One region of the Streptomyces sp. NPDC056061 genome, then DNA from elsewhere that is predicted to be linked to it. Evidence: riboswitches for the same ligand, from Rfam matches in the RefSeq annotation. Region 1 holds a riboswitch; the other holds the start of a gene.

Region 1 (10,098 bases):
CGATCATGGAGACGCCGAGGATCATGTTGTTGCAGATCTTGGCAGCCTGTCCGGCACCGGCGCCACCGCAGTGGACGGCCTTCTTCCCCATCGTCTCCAGCAGGGGCAGTGCCTCGTCGAACTCCGCCTCTCCCCCGCCCGCCATGAAGGTCAGTGTGGCGCCCTCGGCGCCCATCACGCCGCCGGACACCGGGGCGTCCAGGGCGCGCATGCCCGCGGCGACGGCCCGCTCGTGGGCGGTGCGGGCGTCGGCGACGTCGATGGTGGAGCAGTCGACGAAGAGGGTGCCGGGACGGGCCGCCGCCAGGAGTTCGTCGTAGAGGCCGAGGACGTGACGGCCCGCCGGCAGCATGCTGATGACCACCTCGGCGTCCGCGACGGCATCGGCGGCGGAGGCGACGGGCTCCACCCCGGCCCCGACGGCATCGTCCAGGGCGGCGGCCACGAGGTCGTGCCCGCGCACCCGGTGGCCGGCCCTCACCAGGTTGGCGGCCATGGGGCCGCCCATGTGTCCGAGTCCGATGAACGCGACGGTCCTGCTCACCAGGCCACCTCCACGGCGTTGTCGGGTCCGGCGAGCCCGAGCGCGTGCTCGCCGAGGGGGGTGAAGAAGCGCTCGACGTCGGCGTCGGTGACCTCACCGAGGGTGGCCGGCGTCCACCGCGGGTCGCGGTCCTTGTCGATGACCCGGGCCCGGATGCCCTCCACCAGGTCGGCTGTCGACAGAGCCACGCAGGAGACGCGGTACTCCTGCTCCAGGACCCGTTCCAGCGGGCCGAGCCGACGGGCCCGGCGCAGGGCGGCCAGGGTGACCTCGAGGGCGGTGGGCGACTTGGTGAGCAGGATCCCGGCCGTCTCCTTCGCCACCGGGTCGCCGTGCGCGAGCAGCCGGTGGACGATCTCCTCGACGGTGTCGGCGCCGTAGCAGGCGTCGATCCACTCCCGCCGCGCGGCGAGCTCTCCCTGCGGCGGCTCCTGCACGTGCCGGACCAGGGCCTCCCGTACGGGGAGCCCGGTGAGGTCGTCCAGCAGGCACCGCAGGGCGTGGGAGGGCACGTAGTGGTCGGCGAGACCGCACAACAGGGCGTCCCCGGCGCCGATGGGCGTGCCCGTCAGGGCGAGGTGGGTGCCCAGTTCGCCGGGGGCGAGGGCCAGCAGGTAGGTGCCGCCGACGTCGGGCACGAAGCCGATGCCCGTCTCGGGCATGGCGATCCTTGACCGCTCGGTGGCGATCCGGACACTCCCGTGCGCGGAGAGGCCGACGCCGCCGCCCATGACGATCCCGTCCATCACCGCGACGTACGGCTTGGGGTAGCGGGCGATCCGCGCGTCGAGTCGGTACTCGTCGCGCCAGAACGCGGCCGAGGCCGTGCCGTCCCCGTCGCGGGCGTCGTCGTGGATGGCGCGGATGTCCCCGCCCGCGCACAGGCCGCGTTCGCCCGCGCCGGTGAGGACGACGGTCTCGACGGCCGGATCGTGCTCCCAGGCGGCGAGGGCCGCGTCGATGCGACGGACCATCGTGTGGTTCAGGGCGTTGAGCGCCCGGGGGCGGTTGAGGACGATGTGGGCGGCCCGGCCCTCGGTGTGCAGCAGGACGGGCGCGTCGTCGGCGGTCATCCGAACACCTCCGTCAGGCCGCGGGCCACGATGACGCGCATGATCTCGTTGGTTCCTTCCAGGATCTGGTGGACGCGCAGATCGCGGACGATCTTCTCGATGCCGTACTCGCTGAGGTAGCCGTAGCCGCCGTGCAGTTGGAGCGCACGGTCGGCCACGGAGTAGCCGATGTCGGTGGCGAACCGCTTCGCCATCGCGCACAGGTACGGCGCCTGCGGGTCGCCCCGGTCGAGCGCCTGCGCGGCCTGTCGGACCAGGGCGCGGGCGGCGGTGAGCTCGGTCGCCATGTCGGCGAGGCGGAAGCGCAACGTCTCGGCGTCGAGCAGGCGTCGGCCGAACGCCTCCCGGTCGGCGAGGTGGGCCAGGCTGCGGTCGAGGGCGCTGCGGGCGCCGCCGAGGGAGCAGGCGGCGATGCCGAGCCGCCCGCCGTTCAGGCCGTTCATGGCGATGCGGAAGCCCTGGCCCTCGCGGCCGAGGAGCCGGTCGGCGGGAACGCGGACGGCGTCCAGCACGACCTGCCGGGTGGGCTGCGCGTTCCAGCCCATCTTCCGCTCGTTCGGGCCGAAGGAGATTCCGGGGTCGTCCTTGTCGACGACGAACGCGGACACGCCGTCGGGGCCCGCCCCGCCGGTCCGGGCCATCACCACGTACAGCCGGGAGGCTCCCGCACCGGAGATGAACTGCTTCACCCCGGTGAGCAGCCAGTCGTCCCCGTCCCGGACGGCCCGGGTGGTGAGGGCCGCGGCGTCCGATCCGGCGCCCGGTTCGGTGAGGCAGTAGCTGGCGAGGTCGTCCATGGCGCACAACCGTGGCAGCCAGCGGTCCCGCTGCGCCGTGTCGCCGTAGTGGTCGATCATCCAGGCCACCATGTTGTGGATGGAGAGGTAGCCGGCGACGGACGGGCAGCCGGAGGCGAGGGTCTCGAACACGAGGACCCCGTCGGAACGGGTGAGGGCGGAACCGCCGGACTCCTCACGTACGTAGACGCCGCCGAGCCCGAGTCCGGCGGCCTTGCGCAGCACGTCGACGGGGAAGTGCTTGTCGCGGTCCCAGTCGAGGGCGTGCGGGGCGAGGTGGTCCTGGGTGAAGTCGAGGGTGGCCTCGACGAGGGCCTGCTGGTCCTCGGTGATAAAGGTGCTGGTCATCGCCGGTCAGCCCATCGTGGGAATGGTGAAACTGGCGCCTTCGCGCAGACACGCCGGCCAGCGCGAGGTCACCGTCTTCGTACGGGTGTGGAAGCGGATCGCGTCCGGCCCGTGCTGGTTGAGGTCGCCGAAACCGGACCGCTTCCAGCCGCCGAAGGTGTAGTAGGCGACCGGCACCGGAATGGGCACATTGACGCCGACCATGCCGGTGTTCACCCGCCGGGAGAAGTCGCGGGCGGTGTCCCCGTCCCGCGTGAACACGGCGACGCCGTTGCCGAAGGCGTGCTCGCTGGGCAGGCGCAGGGCCTCCTCGTAGTCGGCGGCGCGGACCACGCACAGGACCGGGCCGAAGATCTCCTCCCGGTGGATACGCATCTGCGGGGTGACCCGGTCGAACAGGGTGGCCCCGGCGAAGAAGCCGTTCTCGTGTCCGGGAAGGACGAAGTCCCGTCCGTCGACGACCAGTTCGGCGCCCTCCTCGACCCCGAGGTCGACATACGAGCGCACCCGCTCGACGGCGTCCGGGCCGATCAGCGGGCCGAAGTCGGCCTCGGGATCGTCGCTGCGGCCGATGCGCAGTGCACCGACGCGTTCCTTCAGGCGGGCGACCAGTGCGTCGGCCGTCCGTTCGCCGACCGGGACCGCGACCGAGATGGCCATGCAGCGTTCGCCCGCCGAGCCGTACCCGGCGCCGATCAGGGCGTCCACGGCCTGATCGAGGTCGGCGTCCGGCATCACGACCATGTGGTTCTTGGCGCCGCCGAAGCACTGGGCGCGTTTGCCGTGGGCGGCGGCGGTGGCGTAGACGTGCGCGGCGACCGGGGTGGAGCCGACGAAGCCGAGCGCGGCGACGCGGGGGTCCTCCAGGAGGGTGTCGACGGCCTCCCGGTCACCGTTGACGACGTTGAGAACACCGGACGGCAGGCCGGCCTCCAGGAAGAGTTCGGCGAGCCGCAGCGGAACGGACGGGTCGCGCTCGGAGGGCTTGAGGACGAAGGCATTTCCGCAGGCGAGGGCGGGGGCGGCCTTCCACAGCGGGATCATCGCGGGGAAGTTGAACGGCGTGATGCCGGCGACCACTCCGAGGGGTGCGCGCAGCGAGTGGACGTCGATGCCGCTGCCGGCGTTGTCGGTGAACTCGCCCTTGAGCAGATGCGGAATGCCGGCGGCGAACTCCACTACTTCCAGGCCGCGTTGGATGTCGCCGTGGGCGTCGGCGACCGTCTTGCCGTGCTCGGAGGACAGCAGCCGGGCCAGGGAGTCCTTCTCCTGCTCGACGAGTTGGAGGAACCGGAGGAGGACTCGGGCGCGGCGCTGCGGGTTCCATTCGCCCCACGCGTGCTGCGCCCGCACGGAGTCGGCGATCGCCGCCTCGGTCTCCGGCCTGCTCGCGAGCGGTACCCGGGCCTGGACCTCGCCGGTGTTGGGGTCGTACACGTCGCCGTACGTTCCCGAGGTTCCCGGGGTGTGCTTGCCGCCGACGAAGTGGGTCAATTCGCGTACGGGTGCGGGGTTTTGTTCGCGGACCATGATTGCCTGCTCTCTCAGGTGATCACAGGACGGCGCGCCGTACCGCCGCCGGGCGCGGACGCGGTGGCGTACGCGGGCGGGGGCTGCGCGAGATCGCGTATGGCGGACGGATCGTCAGGCCGGTACGGCCGGTCGGATTCCTCGGTGGGACACGGCCCGTGGGACGGGTCGGCCGCTGTCGCGTGTACGCACCGGTGCCATGCGTGTCAGCTCCATCCTCGTGGAAAACACGGAACATCCCGCGGCCGGTATCCTGACTCCCGGATCAGCGCGCGCCGTCCGCCTTCCCGACATCCTTCGCCGGTGGCGTCCTGCTCGACGGCGTACTCCCCGGTCACAGTGGCGGGACCGTGCCGGAATCACACCGGCTTCCCTGCACCGCGGGCCTTGGCGGCGACTATATAGTTGGACGTCCTAACAAATCCATCCCCCACGGCCGTGCGCGCTCGGTCCTGACCCGACGGAATCCCGGTCGACCGCACCCGTACGGGGCGGCCCGGAGGCGGCTGCCCCCGCACACTCCGTTCTCGACGTGCTCCCGCCCACCTGACTCGGGGCCGCGGCACCGTCCACAAGGCGAACGCCGTCCACGCGCATCGGGCCGCGTCCCGGCCGGAGCTCGTGCGCGGGTGCCGTCGGCCCCGGCCGGAATCACACACGTCGGCCGGGCGATCTGGGGAAGGGCACGACTTCTCGTTACAGTGATGCCGGCTCTGTACTGACAGCCGACAGCGAGGAGCGACCATCCATGGCGAACTCGGCCGGATTACATGTCAGCCCGGAATTTTCCGCGATGCTTGAGCGAATCGATGCACTCGGCGGGGCGCTCGAGGCGAACGCGGACGCCGCCGAGAAGCTCGGCAGACTCACCGAGGACACCGCGCGGCCGTTGCTGGAAGCCGGGGTCGTCCGGGCCGCGATGCCGGAGAACCTCGGCGGCCACGAATTCTCTCCGCGCCAGCTGATCGAGACGGTCGAGCGGATCAGCTACCACGATGCCGCGGCCGGCTGGACGATGATGGCGCTGCAGTTGGTCACCGGCACCACCGCGGCCTACCTCGGTGCGGTCGCGGAAGCCGACTTGTTCCCCGACGTCGCGGGCGGGGACTACGCGCTGCTGGCGGGGCATGGCACCCGCCCCGGCCGGGCCGTCCCGGTGGAGGGCGGCTATCTGGTGAGCGGCAGTTGGCAGTTCGCCTCCGGCATGGCGCACGCCACCCATGTCCACAGCGCGATCCAGGTCGAGGGCACCGGAGAGCTGCGGGTGCTGGCGATGCCGAAGTCGCAGGTGGAACTCGTCGACAACTGGGATGTGCTCGGGCTGCGCGCGACGCACAGCATCGACTATCACTGCGCCGATGTGTACGTCCCGGCGACGCACACCTATCTCGCCACGACGCGGGCCCCGGCCAACGGCGGCGCGATCTACCGCCTCGGCCTGGTCAGCATGGCCGCGATCGGGCACACCGGCTGGGCGTTCGGTGTCGGGCGGCGCCTGCTCGACGAGATGAGGCGGGCCGCCGCGGCAAGGACCGGCACACGCAACGCCGTCGTCGACACCGCGCAGTTCCACGCTGAGTACGCGACCGCCGAAGCCAGGCTTCGTTCGGCACGGGCGTGGGCGATGCAGGTATGGCGAGACATCGAAGTCACCCTCAACGCGGGCGAGTCGCCGAGCACCGAGCAGGACACACTGCTCAGGCTCGTGCTCAATCACGCGACCTGGACCGTGCACGACGTGGGTCGGACGGTGCACCTGTGGGCGGGGACGGCGGCGATCCGGCGCGGGCCGATGGTCCGGTTCCTGCGTGATCTCGACACAGGTACCCAACACATCACGTCGAGCCGGATGGTCCTGCAGAACTGCGGGCGATGGCTCGTCGGCGCCCAGCCCCAAGCGCATTGGGATTTTCTCGACTTGACGTCCGACCAACAGTCCGACGAGTGAGTAACGGCGCGAAGGACGTGGCCCGGTACGATCCGCGTCCGTCCGCCGCGGTTCGGTGGTCCGGTACGACCGGCGTCCGTCCCTCCCGGTGCGCCGCCAGGTCGGCGTGCCGTGGTGGTGGTCACGAATGCCCCGCGGCCGACGGACCCCGCGCCCGTTACCGCGAACAGGTTCGCGAGGAGATCGCTCCACGTCCTGGTCGACACCCGTCGTCTGGAGAGCAGATTCACCCCCCGTCAGCTTCTTCGAAGACATCGGTCTGCCCTTCGTCGTCGCCATCAACCAGTTCGACGGAGCGCACCATTACCAGCCCGAGCATGTCCGCACCACCCCCGAACTCCCTGCATCCGCACCGGTGATCATCCGTGACGCCCGCGACCCGAACCACGTCGCCGACGTCCTGCTGACCCTCGTCGGCCACGCCGTGAAGAACGCCTCCGCTGGGCAGCGTCTTCAAATGATCATCGCTGGTGAATCACGGCGACGCATCACCCGACCTTGATCCACTACTCCAGATCATTTGAGGGCACCGCCCAGTCCCGGGGCATCGCCGATTTTTCCGAAGAAGCGACAGGGCGCAACCTGCGCACTCAGGAACATTTGCATGACCTGCATCACATAGCGCTGGCGCGGTGACGCTGTCTCATGTTTCTCTCCAGATGTTCAGATGTCCAACATTTGGAGGTCTTTGATGGAGGGGCTGCGGCAGCCGCGCCGGGCATCGACTCTGGCCGCGCAAGTCGCTGACCAGCTGCGGGAACAGCTGGCGTCCGGGCGGTGGCCGGTGGGCACACGAATCCCGGGCGAACAGGAACTGGCCGAAACGCTCCAGGTGAGCCGAAATACCATTCGCGAAGCATTGCGAGCACTTGTCCATCTCGGCCTGCTGGAGGCGCGAGTCGGGGATGGTACCTACGTCCGGGTCACCAGTGAGCTGGAGGCGGTTCTCCTGCGCAGGGCGGCCGCCACGGCGCCGGCGGACGTCCTGGAACTGCGGGCGGTTCTGGAGGAGCACGCCGCCGGACTGGCCGCCGAACGACGATCGGAATCGGACACCGCTCGGCTGCGAGAACTCCTCACCGCGGCCCGCGAAAGCAACCGCTCGGGATCGATGGCACAGGTCGCCGTCGCCGACGTCGCCTTTCACCTCGCAGTCGTCCAGGCCAGCGGCAACGAGCTGCTCGTGGAGCTGTACGAATACCTGGGCAGCGCCCTGTCAGCTCTCCTGGCGGTGCTGCCATGGGATGACGACGTTGCTGACAAGCACGATCACTGGCACAGCGCACTCGTCGAGGCGATCAGCGCAGGCGATGTGGTCGCTGCCCGCCATGCGGCATCCATGTTGGTGCACGTGACCGCCCGGCTGACCGCAGGGCAGGACAGCGCGGTGGAACGGGACCGGTCGGCATGCGAGTGAGCCGCTCCCACCACTCCCTGTACCGGGCGAGGCGGATTGCGCCGGGCAGGCGGTCCACGGTGTGGCTGCTGATGGGCGTCTTGCTGGTCGCGGGGAACCTGCGCGCCGCACTGACCGGCGTGGGGCCGTTGCTTCCCAGCATCGAGAAGACGACCGGCCTGTCCGGCACCTGGGCCGGGTTGCTCGGCACTCTTCCGCTGCTGACGTTTGCCGCCACCTCCCCGTTGGTCGGCCGCACCGCGCACCGCTACGGGGCACCGCAGGCTCTGGGCGCCTCGCTGACAGTGCTGGCAGCCGGGCTGCTGGTGCGCTCCCTGCCCGGGGTGGTCTTCCTGTGGGTGGGCACTGTGGTGGTCGCAGCCGCGATCGCCTACGGCAACGTACTGCTGCCCTCGGTCGTCAGGAGCACCGTGCCGGAGGACCGGATCGGCCAGGTGACCGGCCTCTACGTGACCGCCATGGGCCTGCTGGCCGCCGTGTCGTCCGGGGTGTCGGTCCCGCTGGCCGACCATCTGCCCGGCGGATGGCGCACCGCCCTGGGCTGCTGGGCCGTGCTGGCCCTGCTGGCCTTCGTGGTGTGGGCGCCGCAGCACCGGCGTACGGACTCTCCGGCACCAGCACGTGCGTCGCGAGAGCGCATCCCCTGGCGTTCCTCCCTCGCATGGCAGGTCAGCGGCTTCATGGGGCTGCAGTCACTCGGCTTCTACACCACGATCGCCTGGCTGCCCAGCATCGTGCACGATCACGGGGTGGGGGAGGCCGCAGCCGGATGGCAGTTGTTCCTCTTCCAGATCATCGGCCTCCTGTCCAGCAGTGCGCTCCCCCTCCTTGCCCGCAGGTGGAAGGACCAGCGGATCCTGGCAGCATCTGCATCGACGATCGGCGCCCTGGGCTTCGCCCTGCTGGCGGTAGCCCCCCAGTGGGCCGTCGTATCCAGCGTGCTCACAGGCTTGGGAGGCGGGGCGTGCCTGGTCCTGGCGCTGACCTTCCAGGGCCAGCGTGCGGCGGACGCAGCACAGGCGGCCGCCCTGGCCTCGATGGCCCAGTCCGTCGGATACCTCGTGGCCGCCGCAGGGCCGCTCCTCCTCGGCGTCTTGCACGACCTCACCGGCGGATGGACGCTGCCACTCCTGCTGCTGGTTGCCCTGACTCTCATCCAGGCCGTCGTCGGCTTTGGCGCAGGCCGTGACCTGCGTCTGCAGGCCACCTCGCGAACTCACACACCTACACGCACCGGAGAGTGACTGTCATGACCATGACCGCCCCCTTCAGCTACCTCGACACACCGACGGCAGCACCGCTGTCGATCAGCGAACTCATGCCCGGCGTCTACAACCTGCTGGAATACGCCGCGGTCGCGGCGGGCGAGCACGTGCTGATCCTGGCCGAGCACGGCACCGATCCGGTGGTCATCCAGGCCATCGCGGCGGCGGCCGCCTACCGCAACGCCGAGGTGCATGTACTGTCCCTGCCGCCGTTCAGCGCCGGCGGGTGGGACGCCGCAACGCCCTCACCGCTGCCGGCCGCCGCACACGCCGCCGCCGACGTGGTGATCTCGCTGACCTGGTGGGGCGAAGTGCACACAACCCAGCTTTTCTTCAACGAGATCGCCAAGCAAAAGGCACGGTTCGTCTCACTGCACCAGACAGCGACCGCTGCGGCGCTGGCCACCGGGGCGCGGTTCCCGCTTGAGCTGTACTTCGCGCTGGAGGCCAGGGCATACGCCCGAATCACTGCGGCCCAGGAAATACGGGTAACCACCGCCCTGGGGACAGACGTGACCTTCCGCGCCTTCACCACCCCCGGTCACCCGAGCACCCCCCTCGCCAGCGGCATGTGGCGGCCCTTTCCTTACGGAGGCGCCAACTTCTACCCCGACCAGACCGACGGTGTCGTCGTGATAGAGGAGTCCACGGTCACAGGTGTACCCGCCGAGCGAATCACTCTCAAGCTGGCCGGCAACCGCGTGACCGCCATTGAAGGAAGCGCGGCTGCCGCCGAACTGCGCCGCTACGCACCGAACGGCTACTACATGCGCCACGCTCTCATCGGCCTCAACCCCAAGGTACGGTCCGCGGGCGGCACCCAGTTCGAACGTGAGAAGCATGCCGGAGCGTTCTACTTCGGCCTCGACGGTCTCACCACGCAGGGCACGATCGACCGCAACGGTCCCGGACACGCGCACTGTGACTGCCAGTTCGATGCGCCCACCATCACCCTCGACGGCGAGCGTTTCGTCGACAACGGTCACCTGCTTCTCCTCGATGATCCGGAAATCCACCAACTCGCCCAGAAGTTCGGTCCCGCAGAGGTCCTCCTCAATCCCAATCCGCGGCTCGTCCTGCCGCCGCGCTACAGCCGCTGACCCGGCTGCGGCTAGGTTCTGTCGTCAGATGTCAGGCCCACATCAGGCGTGAGGCGAGGGTGACTGCGGCTTCGTA
Region 2 (10,098 bases), on a different contig from region 1:
ACGAGTACCTGGCGGGCCGCAATCCGGACTTCCCCGAGCGGATGCTGCGCGGCGCCCTCGACGTCTGTGCCGAGCGGGTCGCCTCGATCGAGGACGACACGGTGGACCCGGCCGTCGGCCCGGACACCCTGGGCATCCATCACTGGCAGCAGCGCAATCCGGTGGTCACCGAGGCGTTGTTGCAGTTGACCACCGGGTCCCCGCAGGTGCTCTACAACGGCGGCCTGGCACAGTTGCACCTGCGCTACCACGACGCCGCGGAACGGCGGCCCGGGCTGCCCCCGGACGTCGCCGCGCTCGTGTCGGACATCAGGCCCGACCACACCGTGGTGGAGCTGGTGAACCTCGGCGGTGCCCCGCGTTCGGTGGTGGTGCAGGCGGGTTCGTTCGCCGAGCATGTCGTGCACACCGTCCGCCTCGACGACGGCCCTGTGCGCGAGGTCGAGGGGTCCTGGTGCGCCGTCGAACTTCCCGGGAACACGCGCGCCCGGCTCACCCTGACGATGACTCTGCGCGCGGCCCGGCCGAGCTACCGGACCCCGTGGGAGGTGACCCGATGAACGGTTCGCCGACATCCGGTGCCCGGTCCCGGTTGCCCTTCGCCCTGCCACGGCTCGGGATCGGCACCGCCCCGCTGGGCGGGCTGTTCCGCGAAGTGACCGAACGGGAGGCCGCCGCGACGCTGGAGGCCGCGGCCGGGGCCGGCATCACCTACTTCGACACGGCACCGCGGTACGGCCACGGTCAGGCCGAGGAGCGGCTGGGCCGTCTGCTCGCGCCTGCCGGGATCACCGATCCGGTGATCTCCACGAAGACCGGCTGGCTGCTGCGGCCCGAGCCGGACGGCTCCCCGGGGACCGTGGTGACCGACTGGACGGAGCGCGGGATCCGCGCGTCGCTGGAGTCGAGCCTGGCGCGTCTGGGGCGCTCGTCGGTCGACATCCTGTACCTGCACGACGCGGATGAATACCCGGAGGAGGTCCGGCGCACGGCGTACCCGGCGGTGCGCCGACTGCGGGACGAGGGGCTGGTCCGGGCGATCGGGTTCGGCATGAATCACAGCGGCCCGCTCGCCTCCTACGTCGCGGAGTTCGACGTGGACGTCGTCCTGATCGCGGGCCGGTTCTCGCTGCTCGACCATGACGCGCTGGAGACCCTGCTGCCCTTGTGCGCGAAGACCGGCACGGCGGTGGTCGTGGGAGGGGTGTTCAACACCGGTCTGCTCGCAGATCCCTCGCCCGGGGCGATGTTCAACTACCGCCCGGTTCCCGGGGAGATGCTGGCCCGGGCACGACGGTGCGGCGAGATCTGCGCCGAGTTCGAGGTTCCGCTCGCCGCGGCGGCGATCCAGTTCCCGTTCCTGCACGCGGCGGTCTCCTCGGTCGTCGTCGGCTGCCGGTCCGCTGCCGAGGTGACGGCGAACGCCGCCGCGTACCGGTTCCCGATACCGGACGGGCTGTGGCGCCGACTCGCGGAGGCGGGCTTCGTCCCGCCGCATCTGCTGGGGTGACGTGACCGGATTCTTCGTCCCGGCCCGCGACGCCCGCCGGGACGAAGGTGCCGGACCGCCCCGGGGTGCGGTCGTCATGCGGAAGCCGCCTTGCGGGACCGGCCGGTGCCGCTCGGCTCCCGCGGTCGGCCGCCCCGAGAAGGTCAGCCCTCCGTCGCGGTCCGCACGAGGTCCCGCCTGAGGTATTCGGCGGTGAACGAGCCCTGGAACGTGCTCAGTTGTTCCGGTGTTCCTTCGAAGACGATCCGGCCGCCCCGGCGGCCCGCCCCGGGGCCGACGTCGATGACCCAGTCGGCGTGTCTGATCACGTCCAGGTCGTGTTCGATGACGACCACGGTGTTGCCGCCGTCCGTCAGCCGGTCGAGGAGGGCGAGGAGCTCCTCGACGTCCGCCATGTGGAGTCCGGTGGTCGGCTCGTCGAAGATGTGGAGACCGCCCGAATCATGCAGCCGTCCGGCGAGTTTGAGCCGTTGCCGTTCGCCGCCGGAGAGGGTGGACAGGGGCTGACCGAGAGTGAGGTAGGACAGGCCGACTTCGCGGAGCATGCCCAGCCGGTGCAGCACCGTCCGATCGGTGAAGCGGCCGAGGGCCTCCTCGGCGGTGAGGTGCAGCGTCTGCACGATGTCGAGGCCGTCGAGGCGGTGGGCGAGGGCCTCCTGCCGATAGCGACGGCCCTCGCAGACCTCGCAGACCGTGGTGACCGGGTCCAGGAACGCGAGATCGTTCTCGATGAGGCCGCGCCCCTTGCACGCGGGGCAGCCACCGGTGGAGTTGAAGCTGAACAGGCCCGCGTCGACCCGGTTGGCCCGGGCGAACAGTCTGCGGATGGTGTCCATGATGCCGAGGTGGGTGGCCGGTGTGGAGCGCGGCGAGATCCCGATCGCCGACTGGTCGACGACGATCGCGTCGGGTCGTCGGGCGGCGAGGACGCCGGAGATCAGTGTGCTCTTGCCCGATCCGGCGACGCCGGTGACGGGTTCGGCGGCGGGGTCGTCGATGACGGCGAGTACCTCGACGAGCTCGCCGACCTCATTGGCCGCGCAGTCGGCGATGCTGTGCGCCCCGATCCTCGACCGCCGGGCCGCCGCGTTGAGCCGGGCGCCCCCGCATTCCGGGCAGGGCCCCTCGGTGACGACCCGGGCCACGGCATCCCGGTCGCGGTCGCTCAAGGTCTGCGCGTCGCGTTTGAGGTAGCGGCGGGTGAAGCGGGTGACGACCCCTTCGTACGCGTTCTTGCAGACACTGTGGCGACTGCGTCGGTCGACCCGGAACCCGCTCCCGTACAGCAGAAGTTCGCGCTCCCGTTCGGTGAAGCGGCCCACCGGCATGTCGGGGTCGAAGAGCCCCGATTCCGCGTACAGCTGCCACTGGGCGGTGCCGACCGCGAACGAGGGGAAGTCGATGGCGCCCTCGTTCAGCGACTTGTTCTCGTCGAGCAGCCGGTCCACCGGTGGCCTCGTAGGGGCCGCGCGCGGCGGCGGAGGGGCCGTGACCGGCCCGGGAGCGATGCCGGTCCCTCGTCCCCCCGCCCCGTCCGGCCTCATCCGGCCGTCAGCCGCGCGTCGCCCGCGTTCCCGATCCTCGCGGTCCGGCTGACCCACTGCGCCAGTGTGAGCTGGGTGGTCCGGGCCGTACGGTCGGGACGCAGCCGGGGGGCCTGCGCACGGTCCCCCGCGTCCTTGCCCGTCCCTCGGTTCCGACCGGTGCTCTCGGCGAGTGCCTGGCGCAGCAGGGACAGGTGCGCGGGCAGGGCCGTACGGCCGTCCTCGGCCGCCCGGTGGGTGGGGCGCGTGGTGGGGTGGGTTCCCATGGTGACCGCCTCCTCGGCTGCGGGGAACGTGCGGGGGTGTTCGTCGGCGGGTCGTTCACCGATCGTGCTGCGCTTCTCGGTCGCGGTGAGCATGGGAGGGGTCCTTCCTGTACGGCGGCGCCCGTCACGGGGCGTCGCGCCGAGGGCGTCGGAGGCGAGCCCGGGAGGGCATGGCCGAGTGGCCGGGATACGTGTGTCTCGCCGCCCCTTGCCGGAGCGGTACGGGGATTCGGTGGAACCGGGGCTCCGCTTGGGGCGTACTGCCCCGATCGGCGGGCCCGTACCGGCTGCCGACGCCCGCGATCAGGGGGCTTCGCGTCGTACGGGCCGGACCGGGTGGCCCGAGCGGCTCCCCGTGTCCCCGGCATCGGTGACGCGACGGGCCGTCCCCGGCGTCGCGGGGGCTCGGGTCGCTCCGGTCGGTTCGGTGCCGATCGGCCCGGCGGGGAGGCGGACCTCGCCGCCGGTGGGGCGGCGGGCCGTTCGCCCGGCCGGGCGGCCGGCGAACCGTTCGGCGGGACCACGGGACTCGTTCATGGCGAGACCTCCGTTCGTCCTCCCACCATCGCCCGGACGCGGCCCCCCGCACATCGTCCCCCCGGAGCGATTCCCGCCTACCACGACTGCGGTATCCGTTCGCGCCGCCTACGACCGGGCCGGCCCGCGCGTACCGCGTCGGCGCCCCGAGGCTGTCCCGCAATTGCTGGCGGGCACCCGGCGGCAGCCGTTTCCCCGAGCTCTCGGCTGCGCTCGGGCAGGAAGGCCCTACTTCTCGCCGTATTGCCGGAACGCCCGCATGCATCCGGTGCGGGGGCGCCCCTCCGTCTCGCGGCGCACCACGCCCGACGCCGTGCGTCGATCCACCGGGATGGGCGGGACAGCCCTTACACGGACGCCTGCGGGGACTGCGTCTCGCCCACGGGGCTGACCAGGCCGCACTGGTAGGCGATGACGACGAGCTGGGCCCGGTCACGGGCCGCCAGTTTCGTCATGGCCCGGTTGACGTGGGTCTTCGCGGTCAGGGGGCTGACGAACAGCTGCTCCGCGATCTCGTCGTTCGACAGCCCGAGTGCCGCCAGCCCCACCACGTCGCGTTCGCGCGGCGTCAGGCACTCCAGCCGCTCGTGCACACCCGCCGGGCAGGGGTCCGGCTGGGCCAGGAAACGCCCGATCAGCGCTCTCGTCGCCGAGGGGGACAGCAGCGCCTCACCGGCCGCGACCGTACGCACGGCGTCGAGAAGCTCGTCGGGCCGGGCCCCCTTGCCCAGAAATCCGCTCGCACCGGCGCGCAGGGCCTCGGCGACGTGCTCGTCGTCCTCGAAGGTGGTCAGGATGAGCACCCTCACCCCGGCGAGGTCTTCGGACTCGCTGATGATCCGTGTGGCGTCGAGCCCGTCCATCTCGGGCATGCGGATGTCCATCAGGACCACGTCGGGACGGTGCGCACGCGCCAGCTCCAGCGCCTCCTGCCCGTTGGACGCCTCCCCCACCGTCTCCATGTCGTCCGTGGAGTCGAACAGCATCCTGAAGGTGCCCCGCAGCAGGGCCTGGTCATCGGCAAGCAGTACGCGAATCGTCATGCCCGTCTCTCCTCGGTGGTTCGCCCATGGCCTGGCCGGGACGCAGGGGCAGGTCGGCCGTCACGACGAAGCCGCCCTCCGGGCGCACTCCCGCGTGCAGCCGGCCACCGACCGTGGAGGCCCTCTCGCGCATCCCGATCAGCCCGTGGCCCGTTCCCGGGCGGGTGTGGTTCCCGCCGGTGCGTCCGTCGTCCTCGACGGTGATCGTCAGCCGTTCGGGGTGGTAGTGCAGGAACAACCGGGCGTGGTCGGCCCCGGCATGCTTGTGCACGTTGGTCAGGGCCTCCTGCACGATGCGGTACGCGGCGAGGTCGACCGCCGGCGCCAGCGGTTCCGCGGTGCCCCGCCGGGTATGGCTGACGGTCAGCCCGGCGCGTTCGAACGACGCCAGGAGCGCCGGTACGCGGGCGAGCCCGGGCATCGGATCGCGCGGTGCCACCGGGTCACCGGACTGCCGCAGCAGGCCCACGGTCACCCGTAGTTCGTCCAGGGCCGACCGGCTGGTGTCCCGGATGTCCTCCAGCGCGGCCAGGATCTGCTCCGGCCGCCGTTCCACCAGGTGGACGGCCACACCTGCCTGGGCGTTGATGAGGGCGATGTGGTGCGCGACGATGTCGTGCAGTTCGCGTGCGATCCGCACCCGTTCGGCCGCCACCCGCTGCTCCGCCTCCTGCTCGCGCGTGCGCTCCGCGTGCTCCGCGCGTTCCTCCACCGCGGCGATGTAGGCGCGGCGTGAGCGCACCCCGTCCCCCACGGCCGCCGGCAGGGCCGTCCACGCCAGCATCGCCGCGTTGTCGGGCGCCATCCAGGAGTGGGGGTCGCAGATCACCGCGGCTCCCACCAGAACGGCGGCCGATGCCGACGCCGCGGCCCAGGTGACGCGCCGGTCGGTGAGCACGGCGACGGTGTAGACGGACACCAGGACCGGGCTGATGACCAGTGGGCTCTCCCGGAACCCGAGGACCTGGAACGCCACTCCGCAGCCGACCGCGACGGCCAGTACGCCGATCGGGTGACGGCGCCGCCGCAGCAGCGCGGCGCAGCCCACTCCGGCCAGCACCACGGCGGGCCAGCGCAGGGAGAAGTAGTGCTCGTGCGGCACCACCGAGGCGGCCACGACCGACAGCAGGAACAGCGCCGCCACGCCCAGTGCGTCGAGCACGCCGTTGCGGCCCCGGTCCCGCCGCCTCCATCCGCTGATCACCGCCATGCCACCACCGTAGGGTCGCCGGCCGCATCGGGCATCGTGTCGCAGGACCGGTCGGACCGCACCCGTCCGTGCCCGCGCGGCGGGCCGTGTCCGCCTGTGCTCCGGCCTCGGCGGAACGGTCCGGCCCGCACGGTCCCGGCGCGGCGGCCGGGAGGCCGGGTGGGCCCGGGCGGACGGCTTCGCCGGTCAGACGCCCTTGGCGGGAGCGGTCCGGCCCTCGTGGGGGGAGAGTTCGGCCGTGAGCCAGCGGAAGACCTGCGGCACCTGACGTTCCCAGAGTCCGGTGGTGTGCGGCCCGCTGACCGCGGCCACCGCCACCCGCGTCGGGAGCACCGCCGCCCGCTGGAGTGCGAGACCGTCACGGTAGCCGTCGTCCCGGGAACCCGAGAGGTAGAGCGAGACGCGCGGCGGAGTGGTGGCGTGGCGCAGGATCCACAGCGGATTGTTGACCTTCCGCAGATGCGGATCACGGGCCGTGAGGGAGGCCCGCTCGGCAGCCGGGTCGTTGTATCCGGAGAGGCCCACGGCGGCCCGGTAGCGGTCGGGGTGGGCGAGTGCCATCTTCACCGCGCAGTGCGCGCCGGCCGAGTATCCGGCCACGGCCCAGCGGCTCGCGCGGCTCTCCGCACGGAAGTTGTCGATCACCATCTGCCGGACGTCCACGCTGAGCCAGGACTCGGCGTCGACGACGCCCGGCACGTTGGCGCACCCGGTGTCCTTGCCCGCCAGCAGATTGGTCCGCGGCTCCACGAGGATGAACGGGGCGATCTTCCCGCTCCGCATCCCGGCCTCCAGCTGGGACTGCACGCGCAAACTTGCGAACCACGCCTTTGCCGATCCGGGGAAGCCGCCGAGCAGTTCGACCACGGGGAACTTGCGGTGCCGGAAGGACGGCTCGTCGTACTGCGGCGGGAGCCATACGTACACCTCGCCGCGCACCCCGGACACCCGGCCGCGCAACTGGGTCACGCGCACGCCCCGTCCCATCCGGGCGTCGTGGGTCGGGCCGAAGTGCTGGACGGTCCTCGGTTCGTCCGCCAGCCGCTTGTGGGTGCCGAGCCCGTCGCTCCCCAGGTCCGGGGCGGCGACGACGTGCTCTCCGGTGCCCAGCAGGTCGGCCCAGCTGTCGTAGAGGCCGTTGGCGTTGTTGACCATCACGAAGACGCTCAGCACGGCCGCCGCCTGTGCGAGGACGACCATCACCAGACGTGCCGCACCGCGCACCAGGGCGGGACCGCCCACGCGGCCCCACAGCAGGAGCGGAATCAGCACGGTGACCAGGGCCAGCGCGACCGTGGCCAGGAAGAAGGGTGTCCCCGTCAGGCTCATCACGCCAGGGAGGATGCCTCACACACCGCAATGGTTTACCCGCCTTTCCGCCTTTTTACGTCGGATGCGAGACAACCGGGAGCGGCATGTTGACGTCGGGGCCGTCCTGCGGTCCCGGCCGCCGATCTCTCGCCGCCGGTGTCGGACGGGTGCGTCGGCCGCGAGGGGGTGGGAGGCGGATCCGGTCGACGGCGTGCGATCACTCACACCGGCAGCCTTTGTGCCACAGCCTCAAGGAAACATAATATCGGCAGGTCATCGCCGCGACGGACCACAGGAAGCCGGCGCAATTCCGGCACGGTCCCGCCACTGTGACCGGGGAGTGCAACCCTTCGACATGCCACTGCGCACGGCGCGGGAAGGCGGGGGGAACGTCGATCCGGGAGTCAGGACACTGCCCTGTCGCGGGCCCGTCATGAGGGAGCGCGGACTCCCCAGGAGGCTCCACGTGTATTTCGGCATTCCCCGCCGCCCCGGTTTCCCGCCCGCCCGCCGTCGTGCGCTGCGCGCCGTCGCCGCGGCCACCGCTCTGTCCACCGTCCTGCTCGCCGCGGGCTGCGGTGCCGGCGACGACTCCTCCGACGGCGGGAAACCCGCCGCGCGGGCGACGGCCCAGGGTTTCCCGGTCACCGTCGACAACTGCGGCGTGCGGACGACGTACGACAAGCCGCCCTCGCGCGTGGTCACCATCCACCAGCACCCGGCGGAGCTGATGCTCGCCCTGGGGCTGAAGGATCGCATGGTGGGCACCGCGTTCCCGGACTCGGCAGTCCTGCCCGAGCTGAGGAAGGACTTCGACGCGATCCCCGAACTGGCGCGGAAGGAGCCGTCCTTCGAATCGATCCTGGACGTGGAGCCGGACTTCGTCTACGGCGGTTACGGCAGCGCCTTCGCCGAGAACGAGGGCCGCTCCCGCAAGGCGTTCGCCGACGCGGGCATCGACACCTACCTCAACCGCGAGTACTGCGACAGGAAGAAGCCCGTGACGATGCGGGACACCTACGAGGAGATCCGCACGGTCGGCAGCATCTTCGGCATACCGAAGCGCGCCGACGCTCTGGTGGCCGATCTCCGCGGGCGCGTCGACAAGGCCACCGCCGCGGTCGGGAGCGCCCCTGCGGTACCCGTCTTCGTGTACGACAGCGGCGACAAGACGGCGTTCACCGCGGGCGGCAAGGGCCTGGGCAGCGAGCTGATCCGCCTGGCCGGCGGCCGCAATGTCTTCGGCGACCTCGACAAGGTCTTCGGGGACGTCTCCTGGGAGCAGGTCGTGGCCCGCAAGCCGGAGGTCATCGCCATCTACGACTACGCGGGGACCGGCACCGTCGAGCAGAAGAAGAAGTTCCTCCTCTCCCAGCCGGCTCTCGCCGACGTCCCGGCGGTCAGGAATGAACGGTTCGTGGTTCTGCCGCTGACCGACACACTGGTCGGCATCCGGTCGGCCTACGCCGTCGACGGCCTGGCCCGCGGGCTGCATCCCGAGAGCTTCCGGTGACGCGGACTTTGGTGGAGGACGGCCCGGCCGAGGCATCGGCCGGGCCGCGCACGCGCCGCGGAATCCGGTCGGGCCGGGCCACCCTCGCCGTCACGCTCACCGTCCTCGCGGTGCTGCTGGTCCTCTCCGTCACGGCCGGGCTGGCCATCGGCTCGGTGCACGTGCCGCCCGGCGAGGTGTGGGGCATCGTGACGCACGCGCTGGGAGCCGATGGGGCGGAGCCGACCTGGTCGCGCGCCCGGGAGACGATCGTCCTGACGGTGCGGGCGCCGCGCGTGCTGCTCGGCGCCGTGACCGGGGCCGGGCTGGCCGTGGTGGGCACCGCCATGCAGGCCCTGATCCGCAACCCGCTCGCCGAGCCGTATCTGCTGGGGGTCTCCTCCGGTGCGTCCCTCGGGGCGGTGTCGGTGATCGTCTTCGGGGTGAGCGTGGCCGGCCCGGTGACGCTCTCGTCCGCGGCGTTCGCCGGTGCCCTGGGCGCGTTGCTGGTGGTCTACGCGACCGCCCGCACCGGTGGACGGATCACCTCGGTGCGGCTCGTGCTGTCCGGTGTGGCGATCGCGGCGATGCTCACCGCGGTGATGGATCTGCTGCTGCTCACCGCCGGCCGGGGCCACGAGGCGCGCGCCGTCCTCGCCTGGACCCTCGGCGGCCTCGGCGGTGTGGACTGGGAGACGCTGTGGCTGCCCGCCGCGGCCCTGCTGCTCGGCATCGGCATCCTCCTGGTGCAGTCGCGGAACCTGAACCTGCTGCTGGCGGGCGAGGAAGCCGCCACGACGATGGGACTCGACGTGGCCCGGTTCCGGGCCCGTATGTTCGTCATGCTGTCCCTGATCACCGGCATCCTGGTCGCCGCGGCCGGGCCGATCGGCTTCGTCGGACTGATGCTGCCGCACGTCGTGCGTCTCCTGGTCGGCGGCGATCACCGCCGCGTGCTGCCCACGGCCGCACTTGCCGGAGCGGTCTTCCTGATCTGGGCCGACATCGCCGCCCGCACCGTTGCGGCGCCGATGGAGATCCCGGTCGGAGTGCTCACCGCGCTGTGCGGAGGCCCGTTCTTCCTGTGGCTGATGCGCCGTGACGCCCGACGGAACACCGACCGAGGAGTGGCATGAGCGCGACCGAACTCACCGTCGAGGGCGTCACGCTGACCGCGGGCGCGCG

Evidence for each region. A riboswitch is a leader RNA that binds a small molecule or an ion and turns the genes downstream of it on or off. The one in region 1 is predicted to bind cobalamin.
Region 2: linked by a shared signal. The riboswitch ahead of ACFC79_RS18365 (ABC transporter substrate-binding protein) and the one ahead of ACFC79_RS23365 (CoA-acylating methylmalonate-semialdehyde dehydrogenase) in region 1 are both predicted to bind cobalamin.

What each region holds. Positions count from the first base shown of each region.
Region 1 is NZ_JBHJWQ010000017.1:76,457-86,554, forward strand. It holds gene mmsB (3-hydroxyisobutyrate dehydrogenase) at 1-544, opposite strand, end outside; gene ACFC79_RS23355 (enoyl-CoA hydratase/isomerase family protein) at 541-1,617, opposite strand; gene ACFC79_RS23360 (acyl-CoA dehydrogenase family protein) at 1,614-2,762, opposite strand; gene ACFC79_RS23365 (CoA-acylating methylmalonate-semialdehyde dehydrogenase) at 2,769-4,292, opposite strand; cobalamin riboswitch at 4,518-4,697, opposite strand; gene ACFC79_RS23370 (acyl-CoA dehydrogenase) at 5,041-6,240, shown strand; partial or broken gene ACFC79_RS23375 (hypothetical protein) at 6,433-6,742, shown strand; gene ACFC79_RS23380 (FadR/GntR family transcriptional regulator) at 6,932-7,657, shown strand; gene ACFC79_RS23385 (CynX/NimT family MFS transporter) at 7,729-8,901, shown strand; gene ACFC79_RS23390 (hypothetical protein) at 8,907-10,022, shown strand; partial or broken gene ACFC79_RS23395 (IS5 family transposase) at 10,054-10,098, opposite strand, start outside.
Region 2 is NZ_JBHJWQ010000011.1:184,161-194,258, forward strand. It holds gene ACFC79_RS18330 (hypothetical protein) at 1-560, shown strand, start outside; gene ACFC79_RS18335 (aldo/keto reductase) at 557-1,510, shown strand; partial or broken gene ACFC79_RS18340 (ATP-binding cassette domain-containing protein) at 1,654-2,955, opposite strand; gene ACFC79_RS18345 (hypothetical protein) at 3,051-3,413, opposite strand; gene ACFC79_RS18350 (response regulator) at 4,205-4,900, opposite strand; gene ACFC79_RS18355 (sensor histidine kinase) at 4,872-6,110, opposite strand; gene ACFC79_RS18360 (alpha/beta hydrolase) at 6,297-7,439, opposite strand; cobalamin riboswitch at 7,671-7,857, shown strand; gene ACFC79_RS18365 (ABC transporter substrate-binding protein) at 7,888-8,934, shown strand; gene ACFC79_RS18370 (FecCD family ABC transporter permease) at 8,997-10,049, shown strand; gene ACFC79_RS18375 (ABC transporter ATP-binding protein) at 10,046-10,098, shown strand, end outside.